One region of the Nocardioides candidus genome, then DNA from elsewhere that is predicted to be linked to it. Evidence: riboswitches for the same ligand, from Rfam matches in the RefSeq annotation. Region 1 holds a riboswitch; the other holds the start of a gene.

Region 1 (8,311 bases):
CAGGTTGGTGCCGGTGTTCTTCTCCTCGTAGGTGGTCAGCGGTGCGAGCTGGCTGTAGCGGAGGTTGAGCCGGGTGTAGGCGTCGAACACGCCCCGGCTGATCGCCTCGGCGTCGTCGGCGCCGGTGAGCACGCCCTCGGACTTCTTGCCCATCACGATCGCGGTGCCGGTGTCCTGGCACATGGGCAGCACGCCGCCGGCCGAGATGTTGACGTTCTTGAGCAGGTCGAGAGCGACGAAGCGGTCGTTTCCGGACGCCTCCGGGTCGTCGATGATCTTGCGCAGCTGCGCCAGGTGCGCGGGCCGCAGGTAATGGCTGATGTCGTGCATCGCCTCGGCGGTGAGCCGCTGGATCGCCGCCGGGTCGACCTTCAGGAACGTCTGCCCGTCGGCCTCGAACGTCGAGACGCCCTCGGTGGTCACGAGGCGGTAAGGGGTGTCGTCCTTGCCGGTCGGGAGGAGGTCGGAGTAACGGAACTCTGCTTCAGCCACGGTCAGCGAGGATACGCGCGCCCGCGGGTCGGGCATACGCCGCGTCCGGCGTTGGTTGACGTGTCATGCACGTGTCCGACTCCCTCGTGATCGGCGCAGGGCAGGCCGGCCTGTCGGCGTCCTTCCACCTCCGTCGCCTCGGCATCGACCACGTCGTGCTCGACGCCGACGAGGGGCCGGGCGGCGCGTGGCAGCACCGCTGGGACTCGCTGTCGATGGACGACGTGCACGGCGTGGCCGACCTGCCCGACGGTCCCGCCCCCGGCCGCGGCGGCGACCGGGCCAACGTCGTGATCCCCGGCTGGTTCGGCGCCTACGAGCGTGCGTTCGACCTGCCGGTCCTGCGGCCGGTCCGGGTCGACCGCGTCGAGAGCGCGGGCGACCTCCTCGTCGTCCGGGCGGACGCGCGCACCTGGACCACGCGCACCCTCGTCAACGCGACCGGCACCTGGACGCGGCCCTTCGTGCCGTCGTACCCGGGCGCGGAGACGTTCCTCGGCGAGCAGCTCCACACGGTCGACTACCCGGGCCCGGAGCACTTCGCGGGCAAGCGGGTCCTGGTCGTCGGCGGAGGCGCGTCGGCCGTGCAGTTCCTCGGCGAGCTCGCGCCGCTGACCGACGTGCTCTGGGTGACCCGCCGCCCGCCCGTGTGGCGCGAGGAGTGGGGCGAGCACGCGGGTCGTGACGCGATCACCCTGGTGCAGCAACGGGTCGCCGCCGGCCTGCCGCCCGCGAGCGTCGTCAGCGTGACCGGGCTGGGCCTGCGCCCGCAGGAGCAGGAGGCCGCGCGCCTCGGGGTGTACGACGCCCGGCGGCCGATGTTCGAGCGGATCGAGCCGGACGGGGTGCGCTGGGCCGATGGGTCGTTCGAACCCGTCGACGTGATCCTCTGGGCGACGGGCTTCCGCCCGGCCGTGACGCACCTGGCGCCGCTCCGCCTGCGGAGCCCGCTCGGCGGGATCGCGCTGGAGATGGTCGGCAAGGACGTGCAGACCGCGGTCACCTCCGTGGTCGACCCGCGTGTCCAGCTGGTCGGTTACGGACCGTCCGCGAGCACGATCGGCGGCAACCGCGCGGGACGGGCCGCGGCGCTCGCCGTACGGCGTCACCTCCGGGAGCGGTCGACGCTCTCCGCATGACCTGCGCTAGCGTGGAGGCACATCCACCACGGGAGTCCGCGGCAGCGGGCTGAGAGGGAGCTGGAGCCGCTCCGACCGTCGAACCTGATCCGGGTCATGCCGGCGCAGGAAGCGAAGGAGCAGTCCCATGCGTCGTGTCGTCGAGGTCCCGCGCCTCACCTGCCTGGTCTCCGACAAGGACGACCACTCGTTGCTGTCGGCGTTGGCGGAGGCCGGGGTCGACGGCTTCCAGGTGCGCGCCAAGGAGTACGGCGGCCGCGCCCTCCTCGCCCTGACCGAACGGGTGCTCGGGGCCGTCGCCGGCAGCGGCGCGCGCGTGATCGTCAACGACCGCCTCGACGTGGCGCTTGCATCGGGGGCGCACGGCGTGCACCTCGGCGCGACCGACCTGCCCGTCGCCGACGCGCGGCGGGTCGCACCCGACCTGATCGTGGGCGCGACCTGCCGGACGCGTGAAGCGGTCGTGCGCGCGGCGCTCGACGGCGCCGACTACGCCGGGATCGGGCCGGTCTTCGCGACGACGAGCAAGGCCGGCCTGCCCGCGCCGATCGGCCCGGCCGCGGTCGCCGCCGCGGCCGGCGTCCTGCCGCTGGTCGCCATCGGTGGCATCGATGCGGAGCGTGCGCCGCGGGTCCTCCTCGCGGGCGCGCACGGGGTCGCCGTCATCGGCGGGATCTGGCGACATCCGGACCCGGTCGCAGCAGCGAAGGAGCTGGCCGCGGCCCTCGGAGCCTGAGGTGCGCGCCAGGATCCTGGGCGCCGGGATCGTGGGCCTGGCGGTCGCCGCCGAGCTGCGGCGCCGCGGGCACGAGGTGACCGTGATCGACCCCGCGCCGGGGAGCGGTGCCTCCTTCGCCGCGGCGGGGATGCTCAGCCCGTCGGCCGAGCTGTGGCACGGCGAGGCGGCGCTGCTGGAGCTGGGACGGGAGTCCCTCGCGCTCTGGCCGGACCTCGCCGACGCCCTCGGCGTGCCCCTGCACGCCACCGGCACCCTGCTCGTCGGTCATGACGCCGGCGACCGCCAGCAGGTCGCCCGGCAGGTCGCGCTGCTCGAGCGGCACGGTGCCGCGGTCGAGTGGCGCGAGGAGGGTGTGGCGCTGCTCCCCGACGAGGCCAGCGTCGACGCGCGTGCCGTGGTGGCCGCGCTCCTGGACCGGGTGCCGGTCGTCCCGGCCGACCCCGGGGGCCACCACGACGTCACGGTCCTCGCGACGGGCGCGTGGCTGCCGCCGCCGTACTCCTCGATGGTGCGGGGTGTCCGCGGCGAGATCCTGCGGCTGCGCTCCGACGACCCGCCGCGGCGCACCGTGCGCGGCTGGGTCTACGGCGAACCGGTCTACCTGGTGCCGCGGCCGACGGGTGAGGTCGTCGTCGGCGCGACCAGCGAGGAGCACGACGCGGCGCCGGTCGTCACGGCGGGAGGGGTGGCGCGGCTGCTCGCGGCGGCCCGGCTGCTCTGGCCGGCGCTCGACCGCGCCGAGCTGGTCGAGGCGGTCGCCCGCGACCGGCCGGGGACGCCGGACAACCTGCCGCTCGTCGGACCGGTCGCCGACGGCGTCGTGCTCGCTGCCGGCCACTACCGCCACGGCGTCCTGCTCGCGCCGCTCACCGCACGGCTCGTGGCCGACCACCTCGAGACCGGCGCCGTCCGGGCGCCGCTCGACCCCCGCCGACTCCTGGAAGGAGCCCGATGAGCATCACCGTCAACGGCGAGACCGAGACCCACCGCGGGACGATCGCCGACCTGCTCGCCACCCGTCTCGCCGACCCGTGCCCGCGCGGCGTCGCCGTGGCCGTCGGCGGGGTGGTCGTCCCGCGCGCCGACTGGCCGCGGCGGCGGCTCGTGGAGGGCGACGTCGTCGAGGTCGTGACGGCGGTGCAAGGAGGATGACGCCGCTCACGATCGCCGGGCGCGCCCTCTCCTCGCGGCTCCTCCTGGGCACGGGCGGGCTGCCGAGCCTCGCGCTCCTGGAGCCGGTGCTCGCGGCGGCCGAGCCCGGGCTGGTCACCGTCTCGGTGCGCCGCACCTCGTCGACCCGTGACGGCGGCTTGCTCTCGGTGCTCCGGCGCTACGGCGTGCCGGTCCTGCCCAACACCGCCGGGTGTCTCTCCGCACGTGAGGCGGTGCTGACCGCCGAGCTGGCGCGCGAGGCGCTGGAGACCGACTGGGTCAAGCTCGAGGTGGTCGGCGACGAGGCGTCGTTGCTCCCCGACGCGGTCGGCCTGCTGGACGCGGCCGACCAGCTGGTCCGACGCGGGTTCACCGTGCTGCCCTACACCACCGACGACCCGGTGCTGGCCCGCCGGCTGGCGGACGTCGGCTGTGCGGCCGTCATGCCGCTCGGGTCGCCGATCGGGTCCGGGCTCGGGGTCCTCAACCCGCACGCCATCGAGACGGTCCGGGCCGCGGTCGCGGTGCCGGTCGTGCTCGACGCCGGCGTCGGCACCGCCAGCGACGCCGCGCTCGCGATGGAGCTGGGCTGCGACGCGGTCCTGGTCGCCACGGCGATCACCCGTGCCGACGACCCGGTGGCGATGGCCGGCGCCCTGCGGCTGGCGGTGGCTGCGGGCCACGCCGCCCGTGGGGCCGGCCGGATCCCGCGCCGTTCCACCGCCCGTGCCTCCTCCCCGATGTCCGGGCGGATCTCGTGACCCGCCTCGTGGTGGTGACCGACCGGGCCCAGCTGGCCCTCGGGCGAGGTCTGCTGCGGACCGTCCGCGAGTGTGTCGAAGCCGGGCTGGGGGCGGTCCTCGTGCGCGAGCACGACCTCCCGCCAGCGCGGCGGCACGCGCTGGTGGCGGCGCTGGCCGCGATCGAGGGCCTGACCGTGGTCTCGAGCCGTCTCGACGACCCCGCCGCGCACGGCGTCCACCTCGCGGCGCACCAGCCGGTGGTCGTCGGCCGGTTCGGGCGCTCCTGCCACAGCCGGGCCGAGGTCGCCCGCGCGGCGGAGGAGGGCGCGCGCTGGGCCACGCTGTCGCCGTACGCCCTCAGCGGGAGCAAGCCCGGCTACGGCCCACCCCTCCCGATCGAGGAGTACGCCGGCCTGCCCCTGCCGACCTACGCGCTCGGCGGCGTCACCGCTGCCAACGCAGCGGAGGCGGTCGGCGCCGGCGCCCGCGGGGTCGCCGTGATGGGTGAGGTCATGCGCGCGCCCGATCCGGCCGGCGTCGTGCGACGGCTCCTCGAGGTGCTCCGGTGACCCCGCCCGTGGTGCTCACCGTCGCCGCGACCGACTCCGGGGGCGGGGCAGGGATCGCCGCCGACCTGGCCACGTTCGCCGCGCTCGGCGTGCACGGCGCGTGCGTGGTCACGGCCGTGACCGCCCAGGACACCCGCGGCATCCGGGCGATCCACCCGGTGCCGGCGGAGGTGGTGGCGGCCCAGCTCGACGCGGTGCTCGACGACCTGCCGGTCGCGGTGGTCAAGACGGGGGTGCTGGCCACCCCCGCCGCGGTCGTGTGCCTGAGCACCCGCCTGAGGTCGTGCTCAGGCACACGACCCCTCCTCGTGGTGGACCCGGTGCTCCGCGCCTCCACCGGCGCCACCCTCGCCGGCCCGGCGATGATCGCCGCCTACGAGGAGCACCTGTTTCCGATCGCCGACGTGGTCACGCCCAACGAGGACGAGCTCGAGGCGCTCGGTCGCCCGGACCACCCCGGCCTGCTCGTCACCCGCGGCGGTGCCGTCGTGACCACCAACGACCACGGCACCGGCTGCACCTACAGCAGCGCCCTCGCGGCCCACCTCGCCCACGGTGCCGACCTCGGCACCGCAGCTGACGCGGCGGCGGCCTTCGTCGCCCAGCAGCTGCTCGTCAGCCAGGACTGGCAGCTCGGCCGTGGCCGAGGGCCCGTCGCCCACACCATCCCCGAAGGAGCACGCCCGTGACCGTCCACCCCGCCCACACCCGCATCGAGGTCGGCGACCTGCGCGTCCCGTTCACGCGGGTCGCGCTCACCAACGGTGAGACGTTCGACCGCTACTGCACCGAGGGCCCGGGCAGCGATCCCCAGCAGGGCCTCCCGCCGCTGCGGGCCCCGTGGATCGCGGGCCGCGCCGACACCGAGGAGTACGACGGCCGGGAGACCCGCCTCGTCGACAACGGCCGCGCGGCCGTCCGCCGCGGCGAGGCCCGCGGTGAGTGGCGCGGCGCGCAGCGCCCGCCCCGCCGGTCCACCGGGCGGGCGGTCACCCAGCTCGCCTACGCGCGCGCCGGCATCGTCACCGAGGAGATGCGCTACGTCGCCGCTCGCGAGTGCTGCGACGTGGAGCTGGTGCGCAGCGAGGTGGCCGCCGGGCGCGCGATCATCCCGGCCAACGTCAACCACCCGGAGTGCGAGCCGATGGTGATCGGCCGGCGCTTCCTGGTGAAGATCAACGCCAACATCGGCAACAGCGCCGTCACCTCCTCCATCGCCGAGGAGGTCGACAAGCTCACCCACGCGATCACCTGGGGCGCCGACACCGTCATGGACCTCAGCACCGGCGACGACATCCACACCACGCGCGAGTGGATCGTGCGCAACAGCCCGGTCCCGATCGGCACCGTTCCGATCTACCAGGCGCTCGAGAAGGTCGACGGCGAGGCCGACCGGCTCACCTGGGAGATCTTCCGTGACACCGTGATCGAGCAGTGCGAGCAGGGGGTCGACTACATGACGATCCATGCCGGCGTGCTCCTCGCGCACGTGCCGCTCACCGCGAACCGCGTCACGGGCATCGTCTCCCGTGGCGGCTCGATCATGGCCGGGTGGTGCCTCGCGCACCACGAGGAGAACTTCCTCTACACGCACTTCGACGACCTGTGCGCGATCTTCCGGCAGTACGACGTCAGCTTCTCCCTCGGCGACGGGCTCCGTCCGGGCAGCACCGCCGACGCCAACGACGCCGCGCAGCTCGCCGAGCTGCGCACCCTCGCCGAGCTGACCGGTCGCGCCTGGGATCACGACGTGCAGGTGATGGTCGAGGGGCCCGGCCACGTGCCGCTGCACCTGGTCGAGGAGAACGTCCGGCTCCAGCAGGACTGGTGCCACGGTGCGCCGTTCTACACGCTCGGCCCGCTCGCGACCGACGTCGCGCCCGGCTACGACCACATCACCAGCGCCATCGGTGCGGCGACGATCGCGATGCACGGCACCGCGATGCTCTGCTACGTCACGCCCAAGGAGCACCTCGGCCTGCCCGACCGCGACGACGTGAAGACGGGCGTGATCACCTACAAGCTCGCTGCCCACGCGGCCGACGTCGCCAAGGGCCACCCGGGCGCGCGCGACTGGGACGACGCACTGTCGCGGGCGCGGTTCGAGTTCCGCTGGCACGACCAGTTCGCGCTCTCCCTCGACCCCGTGACGGCGGAGTCGTTCCACGACGAGACGCTGCCGGCGGAGGGGGCCAAGACGGCGCACTTCTGCTCGATGTGCGGCCCGAAGTTCTGCTCGATGCGGATCAGCCAGGATGTGCGCGAGCGGTTCGGGGCGGAGATGGAGCAGAAGTCGGCGGAGTTCCTCGCCCTCGGGGGCACGGTCTACGTCGAGGAGGCGTCAGTCCCGCGGTGAGGCGGCCTGCGCCTGGGTGCGGCCGCGGTCGGTGACGGCCTGCCGGCGCTGCTCGAAGCCGGACGGGTCGACGCCGGCGCTCCACGACTCGGCCACCTGCGCCTCGAGGAGCCATGCGTCGCCGCCGGCGAGCAGGGCACCGTCGGCGTAGGTGTCGAAGAGGCGGCGCACGGCCGACTGGTCGCTCGACACGATGTCGGCGGCCAGCCGGCGCGCCGCGGGCAGGAGGTCGTCGTGCGGCACCACGTGGTTGACCAGGCCCCAGGCCTGCGCGGTCTGCGCGTCGAGGAAGTTGCCGGTCGCGCTGAGCTCGCGGGCCCGCCGTACTCCCACCGCCTGGGGCAGCAGCACGCTCAGGCCCCACCAGGGCTGCAGCCCGACCCGGGCGTGGGTGTCGGCGAAGCGCGCCCGCTCCGAGGCGACGAGGAAGTCGCAGGCCAGCGCGAGCTCGAAGCCGCCGGTGATCGCCGCACCGTTGATCGCGCCGATGACCGGCTTGGTGAGGCGCGGGAGCGGTCCGCGGTCGCGCACGGCCTGGTCCGGTCGCGGCCGGGTGTCGAAGAGGCGGGGGTCGCCGGAGCCCACGGCCTTGAGGTCGAGGCCGGCGCAGAAGGCCGGGTCGGCGCCGGTGAGCACCAGCACGTCCACCTCGTCGTCGGCCTCGGCGGACGCGGCGGCGGCCACGAGCTGCTCGAGGAGGTCGCCGTCGATGGCGTTGCGCGCCTCGGGTCGGTTGAGGGTGATGGTCGCGATGCGCTCAGCGGTCTCGGCCAGGACGAGGTCGGTCATGACCGTGACAGTAGTGCTGTCACGGTCGCGTGTCACCGTCGGCGCGGTCAACTACGCTCGGCGCGTGGAGTTCGAGTTCTCGGCGAGCGTGATCGAGTGGCGGGGGCCCGCGCCGTTCTTCTACGCCGACATCCCGGCCGACGACAGCGACGACGTCAAGGACGCCGCGAAGGGCCTGGAGTACTGGGGCCAGGTGCCGGTCGTCGTCGTCATCGGCGACACGCGCTTCACGACCGCGCTCTTCCCGAAGGACGGCCGCTACCTGCTGCCGCTCCGCACGGACGTACGGCGGGCCGAGGGCATCGAGCTCGGGATGACGGTCGAGGTGGGGA
Region 2 (8,311 bases), on a different contig from region 1:
GGTCAGGCCCGAGCAGTCCCAGGAGTCCGGTCCGGCAGCGGCCCAGACGTAGGGCTCGCCGATCTGCGCGCGGGCGAACGCGATCGCGGCCGAGGCGCCACCGGCGTCGGACGCCGGCGGGGTGGGGTCGGGCGCGTCGGTGCTGGTGTCGGCCGGCTCATCGGTGCTGGTGTCGGCGGGCGCGTCGGGATTCGCGTCGGCGGGGTGGTCCGCCTGGTCGTCCTGCTGCTCCTGGGCGGCCTGGTCGGCGGCAGCCTGGTCGGCGGCAGCCTGGTCCGCGGCAGCCTGGTCGGCGGCCGCCTGCTCGGCGGCGGCCTGCTGGGCCTCGCGGCGCTGCTCCTCCAGGGCGGCCTGCCGCTGCTGGGCGAGGTCGACGCTGATGTGCTCCAGGTGCGCCATGCGCTTCAGCAGCCGGGTCTTCTCGGCGGCGACGCTGTCGGCCGCGGACTGGGCGGCCGCGACGGCGCCCTCCGCGCTGTCCTTGAGGTCGCGTGCGTCGGCGGCGGCGTCACTGGCCTCGGTGGTGGCGTCCTCCGCGGCCCGCTCGGCGTCGTCGGCACGGCCGGCGGCCTTCTCGTACGCCGTCCGCTTCTCCACGAACTCGCGCTGGACGATCTCGGAGGTGGCCTGGCGGTCGAGGAGGTTGGGGAGCCCGTCGGCGTCGAGCATCGCGCTGAACTCGTTGAGGTCGGGGCTGCCCGCGACGAACGTGTCGAGCACGGCGTCGCGGTAGTCGTGCTTCACCACGGCCAGCGCCCGGTCGGCACGGCGGGACCTCCGGGTCGCCACCCGCTCGGCCCGGCGCGCCTGCTGCAGCCGCCACACGGCGCCGTTGTAGGCCTCGGCGGCCTGCTGGGCGGCGATCGAGGCGGCCTCGAGATCGGCGTTCGCCCGGTCGATCTGGGCCTGGATCCCGTCGACGTCGTCGGCGGCGCGCTCGGCGCGGTGCTGGGCGTGGCGCACGTCGCTGCGCGACGGCGGTCGGTCGTTGTCGTCGGCGCTCGCGGGAGCGGTCACGGCCACCACGGCCAACAGGACGATCCCGATCACGGGGCGGCGCACGACGTACTCCTCCGGTCGACGGCAGACGGCTGTCGTCGCACCCGGGGACTTCCTCTTCCCCGGCTGCAACTCGGAGCACGCTAGTGCGCTTTCGTCACAAACGCCACAAAAATCTCATCTTTCTCACCAAGCACCGGCGTGTCGGCTTGCGAACTACATCGTTGTAACTCTCGATCCGTGGCGTGCAGGGTCGTCGAAGGGCCTGTCGAACCGACAGCTCCCGGGGCGTGCACGCACGGGGAGGTGCAGGCGCGCCGACATCCCTCGGTGAACCTGAAGCAGAGCGATGCGGGCTCGCGCCCACCGCGAGCGCGGGGCTCAGTCCTTGTCGCGGGGGACCTTCGACGTGGTGGTCGTGGGGTGCGACGTCATGCCGCGGTCGAACTTCTGTCCGCTCGCGAGGCCGCCGACGTAGAAGGACACGATGGCGATCGCCATGCCGGCGATGTCGTCGGCGATGTAGTGCCAGCCGAAGTAGAGGGTGGCGACGACCGTGAGCGCGAAGTTGATCCACACGACGACCTTCACGACCTTCTGGCGGATCGTGTACTGCACCATCAGCGCGACGAGCAGGGTGATCGCGCAGTGCAGGCTGGCGAACCCGGCGACCGAGTTCACGAGGTCGGACGCGTCGGGGTCGGACAGCAGGCGTTGTCGTGCGATCTGGATCGACTGCTGCAGGCTCGTGGTCGGGGTGTGCGGGAGGTCGTGGTAGAGCGAGCTGTACTGCAGGCCGGGGCCGACGGTGGGGAGCAGGTAGTAGGACAAGGTGCCGAGCGACCAGGCCATGCACTGCGACGTCACGAACCAGTAGCCGTAGGAGATGTTGCGCGACCACACGATCCACGCCGTGATGCCGATCGGCACCATCGGCAGGAAGAACAGGTAGATCGGCGAGAGCAGGTGCGCGGTGAACGAGTGCCCGAGGAGCCCCTGCAGCACCGACGACGGGTCGTGCCCGAAGAAGAGCACCTTGTCCATGATGTGCAGCTCGTGGTCGAAGGAGACCGCCTCGGTCTTCATCGGGTCGGGGTCGGCGTCCCGCACGAACGGCAGGTTGGACTTGAGGTTGCGGTAGCTGACGTAGGTCACGTAGAACGACGCGACGCCGAGCACGACCAGGACCAGGCGTTCCTTGCCCCAGTGGGTGCGCAGCCGCTCGCGGGCCTCGGGCCAGATCGAGCCCGGCCGGCCGCGCGACATCCACATCGTGCGGGGGATCAGGTCGATGCCGAGGGCGAAGATCAGCAGCAGCGGGAGCCGGACGTACGACGGCCCGAGGAAGCTGCCCTCAGGGTCGGCCAGCGGCCGGTCGTACTTGATCGAGACGTACACCGCACACGCGCCCATGACGGCCGCCGTGCCGAGCAACAGGGAGTAGGCACGGCGATACACCCGGGTGAGTTTAAAGGCACGCCTGTCACGGCAGCACAGCGAGGCGGGCCGCGTCGACCCGCAACGTCACCGCGTCACCGGGCGCAGGCAGCCACCCGGGTGCTCCCACGGCATCCACCTCGCCCACGCCTTCGACGTCGACGACCAGGCGGACCTCGTCCGGCGTCGCGCGTACGGCGACCACGCTCGCCGCGAGCCCGCCCGGCTCTCCCTCAGCGGTCCCCGGCGACGTCGAGGCCCGGCGCGCGGCCAGTGCGGAGCGTCGTACGGCAACGGCGGGTGCGGCCGGACGCCCGGCGGCGGCGAGCACCGCGGCGGCGGCGTCACCCGTGAGCACCCGCGCGTAGCCGAGGAACAGCGCGGTCGCCGGATCGGCGGGGTGCGCCCAGACCTCCGCGGTCGTGCCCTGCTGGACCACGGCGCCCTCGCGCATCACCGCCAGCCGGTCGGCCACGGCGAACGCCTCCTCCTGGTCGTGGGTCACCAGGAGCGCGGTGGTGGCCGACTCGCGCAGGATCCGGCGCAGGTCGGCCGCGAGCCGGACCCGGAGCTCGGCGTCGAGGGCGGAGAGCGGCTCGTCGAGCAGCAGCAGCCGCGGCTCGGCGGCGAGCGAGCGGGCGAGGGCGACCCGCTGGCGCTCGCCGCCCGACAGGGTGCGCGGCAGCCGGTCGCCATAGCCCCCGAGGCCGACGAGGTCGAGCAGATCGGCCACCCGCCGCCGTACGGCCGTGCGTCCTGCGCCGCGCAGCCGCAGCGGGTAGCCCACGTTGCGCGCGACGGTGAGGTGGTCGAAGAGCTGACCGTCCTGGAACATCAGGGCGAAGCCGCGCTTGTGCGTCGGCGTGCCGGCGAGGTCCGCGCCGTCCCACCGGACCGTGCCGGACCGCAGGGGCTCCAGGCCGGCCACCGCCCTGAGGAGCGAGGACTTGCCGCTGCCCGACGGACCGAGCACAGCGAGCACGTGCCCGTCGTCGAGGTCGAGGTCGACCCCGTCGACGGCCACCTGGCGGCCGAACGCCACCGTGACGCCCTCCAGCGACAGCATCAGAGCACCCCCACTCCCGGCACCCGGAGCCGCTCGACGACCAGGATCACCAGTGCAGTCGTCGTCGCGAGCACGACCGACGCGGCCATCGCGGTGCCGTAATTGAGCTCACCTGGGCTGCCGATGAGCCGGTAGATCACGACCGGCAGGGTCGGCGCCTGCGCGCGTACGACGAACGACGTCGCGCCGAACTCCCCGAGGGAGACCGCGAAGGCGAAGCCCGCCGCGGCGAGCAGAGGGCGCCACAGCACCGGCACCTCGACCGTCAGCAGCGAGCGCACCGGCCCCGCGCCGAGCGACGCGGCGGCCTGCCGCTGCCGGTCGTCGATCCCGTGCAGGACGGGCACCAGCACCCGCACGACGAGCGGGAGAGCAACCAGAGCCTGGGCGATGGGCACGAGCAGCGGGCTGGAGCGGAGGTCGAGCGGAGGGTCGTCGAGGGTGATGAGGAAGCCGAAGCCGAGGGTCACGGCGGACACCCCGAGCGGCAGCATGAAGAGACCGTCGAAGACCCCGCGCACGGAGGCCTCCGCCCGGCTGTGGGCGCGCCGCGTCACGACGACGGACACGAGCACGCCGAGCAGCAGCGACATCCACGTGGCGTCGACCGCGATCCGCAGCGAGTTGCCGAGCGCGTCGGTGATGGGGACCCGCAGCAGCCCGCCGCCGATGCCCCCGCCGCCCGCGTCCTCCCCCGTGCCCTGCAGCGCACGGTAGAACTCCAGCGTCCACCGCCCGTCGCGCCGCAGCGAGCCGGTGACGAGGGTCGCGATCGGAGTGGCGATCGCGAGCAGGACCAGCCCGGTCGCCAGCAGGGCGGGCAGGTCGCGCCTCGTCGGCCGCGCAGCCGTCGCACGGGTGCGTCGTACGGTCGGGTCGGGCACGGCCCGCAGCCGTGCCGCGACCGCGAGGAGCGCGACGACGGCCGCGATCTGGAGAAGCGAGAGGGCCGCGGCGGCCTGGTACTCCACCGAACCCGTGATCGCGCCGGTCGTCAGGAGGTAGATCTCCGTCTCGACAGAGGAGTAGCGGGTGCCGCCGAGCATGAGGACCACGCCGAAGCCGGTCGCGCAGAAGAGGAAGACGACCACTGCGGACGACACGATGGCCGGACGCAGAGCCGGGAGGGTCACCGTGCGCAGCACCTGGCCCGGAGAGGCTCCGAGGGCGGCAGCAGCCTCGGCCGGGCGGCGGTCCAGGGCCTCCCACGCAGCGCCGACCGTGCGGATCACGACGGCGACGTTGAAGAACACCAGGCCCATCAGGATCGCGACCGGCGTGCCGTCGAGCCCGAGGGAGCCGAGCGGTCCGGACTCACCGACCAGCTGGCGGATCGCGATGCCGACGACCACCGTCGGGAGCACGAAGGGCACGAGGAGCGCCGCCCGCACCACGCCGCGCAACGGGATCCTCAGACGGTGCAGGACGTAGGCGGCAGGCAGGCCCATCACGACCGAGACGACCGTCGACACCGCGCTCGTCCACAGCGTGAACCAGATGACCTTGCGCGTGCGCTCCTCGCCCAGCACGTCCAGCACGCCGAGGTCGAGCGAGCCCTCCGGCCACAGCCCGCGCTGCAGCATCCCGGAGACGGGCAGCAGGAAGAACACCGCCAGCACCGCGGTCGGCACCGCGGCCAGCGCGAGGAGCCCGAGGACGCGCCTCATCGCCGGGCGACCGGTCATCCCGAGGTCAGGTCCGTCCACTGCGTCAGCCACTCGCGGCGGTGGTCGGCGATGTCGGCGGGCGAGACCTCGATGGGCGTGGTCGGCGAGGTCGCGAACGACGCCCAGTCCTTGGGGAGGGGCGTGCCCTCCGCGACCGGGAAGACGTACATGCTCGTCGGCAGCGCCGCCTGCACGTCCGGGCTCAGCAGCCAGTCGACGACCTTCTCGGCACCGGTGGGGTTGGCGGCACCGTCGAGCACGCCGGCGTACTCCACCTGGCGGAAGCAGGTGTCGAGCAGCGCGGACGTCGAGGACCTGCCGTCCTTCACGGTGTAGGCCGGGGAGGTGTCGTAGGAGACGACGATCGGCCGGTCGCCGCCGGACTGGCTGAAGTCGACGTAGTAGGCGTCCTCCCAGCCCTTGTCGATCTTCAGGCCGTTGTCGAGCAGGTCCTGCCAGTAGCGGGTCCACCCGTCGCCGTACTCACCGATCGTGGCGAGCAGGAAGGCCAGCCCGGTGGAGCTGGTCGTCGCGCCCTCGGTGACCGTGAGGTCGGCGTAGGTCGGGTCGGTGAGGTCGTCCAGCCCGGTCGGCGGCGCGATGCCGTGGTCGTCGAACCAGACGTCGTCGATGTTGACGCACACGCTGGCGTTGTCGATCGGCGTCAGCACGCCGTCGTCGTCGCCGGGGAGGCGGTACTGCTCGGCGCCGGCCGGCAGGGGTGCGTCGTACGGCGCGAAGACGCCCTCGGACAGGGCGGCCCCGGCGAACGTGTTGTCCACCCCGAAGGCGACGTCGCCGATCGGGTCGCCCTGGGTCACGGTCAGCTTGCTGGTCAGCTCGCCGCCGTCGCCGGCCGCGCTGTGGGTGAGCCGGCAGCCCGACTCCTTCTCGAAGGCGGAGACCAGCCGCTTCGGCAGGTCGAAGGAGTCGTGCGTGACGAGCACGACCTCTCCGCACGCCCCGGAGGCGTGGTCGCCGGAGTCGTCGCCCTCGGTCGAGAGCGAGCAGCTGCTGCCCAGGAGGGCCAGGGCCGCCAGCGCTGCGGGCAGGACGGCAGGACGGGTGCGCATCGGTGCGGACTCCCTTCGCCGGTGCTAACCGGATCAGGTTCGGAGGGTCTGCGGGTCACCCGCACTCTCAGCACCACCTGGTGCTCCCCTGTCTTTCGCACCCAGGCTAGACCAGCGTGTAGACGATCCCGTCGTCGGTGGTCGTCTCGGTCGCCTCGCCGCGGACGACCAGCAGGTCGAGGTGCGCCTTCGTCTCCATCGCGGCCATCCCCTTGTTGAAGAGGTCGAGCTCGTCGTAGGAGCGCTCGTGGCGGGTCCAGCCGAGGTCGCCGGCGACGACGGTCGCGGTCGAGGCGCCGCGCGAGCGCAACGAGTCGGCGCACTGCACGAGCCGGTGCTCGTGGTGGGCGAGCAGCTCGTCGACGCGGGTGTGCGACGACGGTGCCACCGGTCCGTGGGCGGGGAGGATCCGCAGGTCGGGCAGGGCGCGGACCCGCGCCAGCGACGCCATGAAGTGCCCGAGCGGGTCTGGCTCCGGCGGGATCGTGAAGCCGATCGACGGAGTGATCGTCGGCAGCACGTGGTCACCCGCGAAGAGCAGCCCGTCGGCCCGGTCGGCGTAGACGTAGTGGCCCGGCGTGTGACCCGGGGTGTGCACGGCATCGAGCGACCGCGTGCCGATGTCGAACGTCGTGTCGCCCTCGATCCAGATGTCCGGGTAGGCCCAGTCGACGGGGTCGGGCAGGTCCTCGGTGCGCCGGCCGAGGTCCCAGGCGTCCGCCACCGACCCGGCGCCGGCCGACCGCAGCACGGCGGAGAACGGGTTGCCGCCCTCGAGGTCGCCCCGCCCGGCCGCGTGCAGGAGGTCGAGACCGGGCTTCTCGGGGAGTCCGAGGGCGACGTCGGCGCCGTACTCGTGGCCGAGGACGGTCGCCAGCGTGTAGTGGTCGCGGTGGATGTGGGTCACCAGGAACCGTCGGATGTCACCGAAGCCGGACCCGATCGACCGCAGGCACTTGTCGAGCAGCTCGCGCGCCACCGGGATGGCCCACCCGCCGTCGATCAGGGTGAGGCCGTCGTCGGACGCGACGACGTACACGTTGATCGCCTTGAGGCCGTCCATCGGCAGGGGCAGCGGGATCCGGTGGATCCCCGGCGCCACCTCCCACGCGCCCTCCTGGGCCCAGTGCTCGCCCGAGTCGGGCGAGATGGCCGCGCCGGTGCTGACTCCTGAGGTCATCTGGGCACCCTACTGAGGTGCGTCAGCGGCGCTCGGGGCGAGGTCGGGCAGGTTGAGGTCGAGGTTGGGTGCCTGGATGCCGCCGTCGACCTCGAGCATCTTGCCGGTGACGTACTTGCCGGCGCGCGAGGACAGGTAGACGACCGCGGCCGCGATGTCCTCGGCCTCGCCGATGCTGCCGAGCGGTGTGGTCTCCTCCATCTGCTGCTTGATCTCCGGCACCCCGGCGACGAACTCCAGGGCGCTCGTCATGACCGAGCCGACGTAGATGCCGTTGACGCGGATCCGCGGGGCGAGGTCGGAGGCGGCCAGCTTCGACCAGTGCGCGAGCGCGGCCTTGGCGGTGCCGTAGGCGAGGTAGCCGCGGCCGGTCAGCCGGCCCATCGCGGAGCTGATGCTCACGACCGACTTCTGGCGCTGCTCCTCGGGCTCGCCGGCGGAGGCCAGCATCAGCGGGACGGCGGCGCGGGTGAGGGCGTGCGCCGTGGCGACGTTGAAGTGGAACGCCTCCTCCAGGTAGGCGACGTCGGTGTCGAGGAAGGCGTTGGGGATGGTCCCGCCGACGTTGTTGACGACGACGTCGAGCCGGCCGAGCTCGTCGTACGCCGCCTGCGCCAGGCCGGCCACCGCCTCGGTGTGCGCGAGGTTCGCCGGTACGACGACGGCCCGCCGCCCGGCCGCGCGGATCCGCTCGGCGACCTGCTCCAGCTGGTCGGCGGTGCGTGAGGAGATGACGACGTCGGCGCCCGCCTCGGCGAGGGCGATGGCGGTCGCGGCGCCGATGCCGCGACCGGCGCCGGTCACGACGGCCACGTGGTCGGTGAGGGTGAAGCGGTCGAGGATGCTCATCGAGCCACCAGGCCCCGGCCGGTGACGAGCGGGAGGTCCA

What was found. A riboswitch is a leader RNA that binds a small molecule or an ion and turns the genes downstream of it on or off. The one in region 1 is predicted to bind thiamine pyrophosphate.
Region 2: it holds a riboswitch for thiamine pyrophosphate, as region 1 does, so the genes downstream of both, ACAX67_RS03410 (thiamine ABC transporter substrate-binding protein) here and thiE (thiamine phosphate synthase) in region 1, are expected to answer to the same signal.

What each region holds. Positions count from the first base shown of each region.
Region 1 covers NZ_JBGGWC010000002.1:636,837-645,147, reverse strand. The annotation lists gene ACAX67_RS12800 (FumA C-terminus/TtdB family hydratase beta subunit) at 1-492, opposite strand, end outside; gene ACAX67_RS12795 (NAD(P)-binding domain-containing protein) at 558-1,631, shown strand; TPP riboswitch at 1,650-1,761, shown strand; gene thiE (thiamine phosphate synthase) at 1,759-2,367, shown strand; gene ACAX67_RS12785 (FAD-dependent oxidoreductase) at 2,369-3,325, shown strand; gene thiS (sulfur carrier protein ThiS) at 3,322-3,522, shown strand; gene ACAX67_RS12775 (thiazole synthase) at 3,519-4,283, shown strand; gene ACAX67_RS12770 (thiamine phosphate synthase) at 4,280-4,834, shown strand; gene ACAX67_RS12765 (hydroxymethylpyrimidine/phosphomethylpyrimidine kinase) at 4,831-5,523, shown strand; gene thiC (phosphomethylpyrimidine synthase ThiC) at 5,520-7,190, shown strand; gene ACAX67_RS12755 (enoyl-CoA hydratase) at 7,176-7,979, opposite strand; gene ACAX67_RS12750 (DUF1905 domain-containing protein) at 8,044-8,311, shown strand, end outside.
Region 2 covers NZ_JBGGWC010000001.1:693,986-702,296, reverse strand. The annotation lists gene ACAX67_RS03430 (C40 family peptidase) at 1-1,062, opposite strand, end outside; gene ACAX67_RS03425 (phosphatase PAP2 family protein) at 1,381-2,457, opposite strand; gene ACAX67_RS03420 (ABC transporter ATP-binding protein) at 2,483-3,502, opposite strand; gene ACAX67_RS03415 (ABC transporter permease) at 3,502-5,208, opposite strand; gene ACAX67_RS03410 (thiamine ABC transporter substrate-binding protein) at 5,184-6,242, opposite strand; TPP riboswitch at 6,236-6,342, opposite strand; gene ACAX67_RS03405 (MBL fold metallo-hydrolase) at 6,349-7,422, opposite strand; gene ACAX67_RS03400 (SDR family oxidoreductase) at 7,432-8,271, opposite strand; gene ACAX67_RS03395 (NAD(P)H-dependent amine dehydrogenase family protein) at 8,268-8,311, opposite strand, start outside.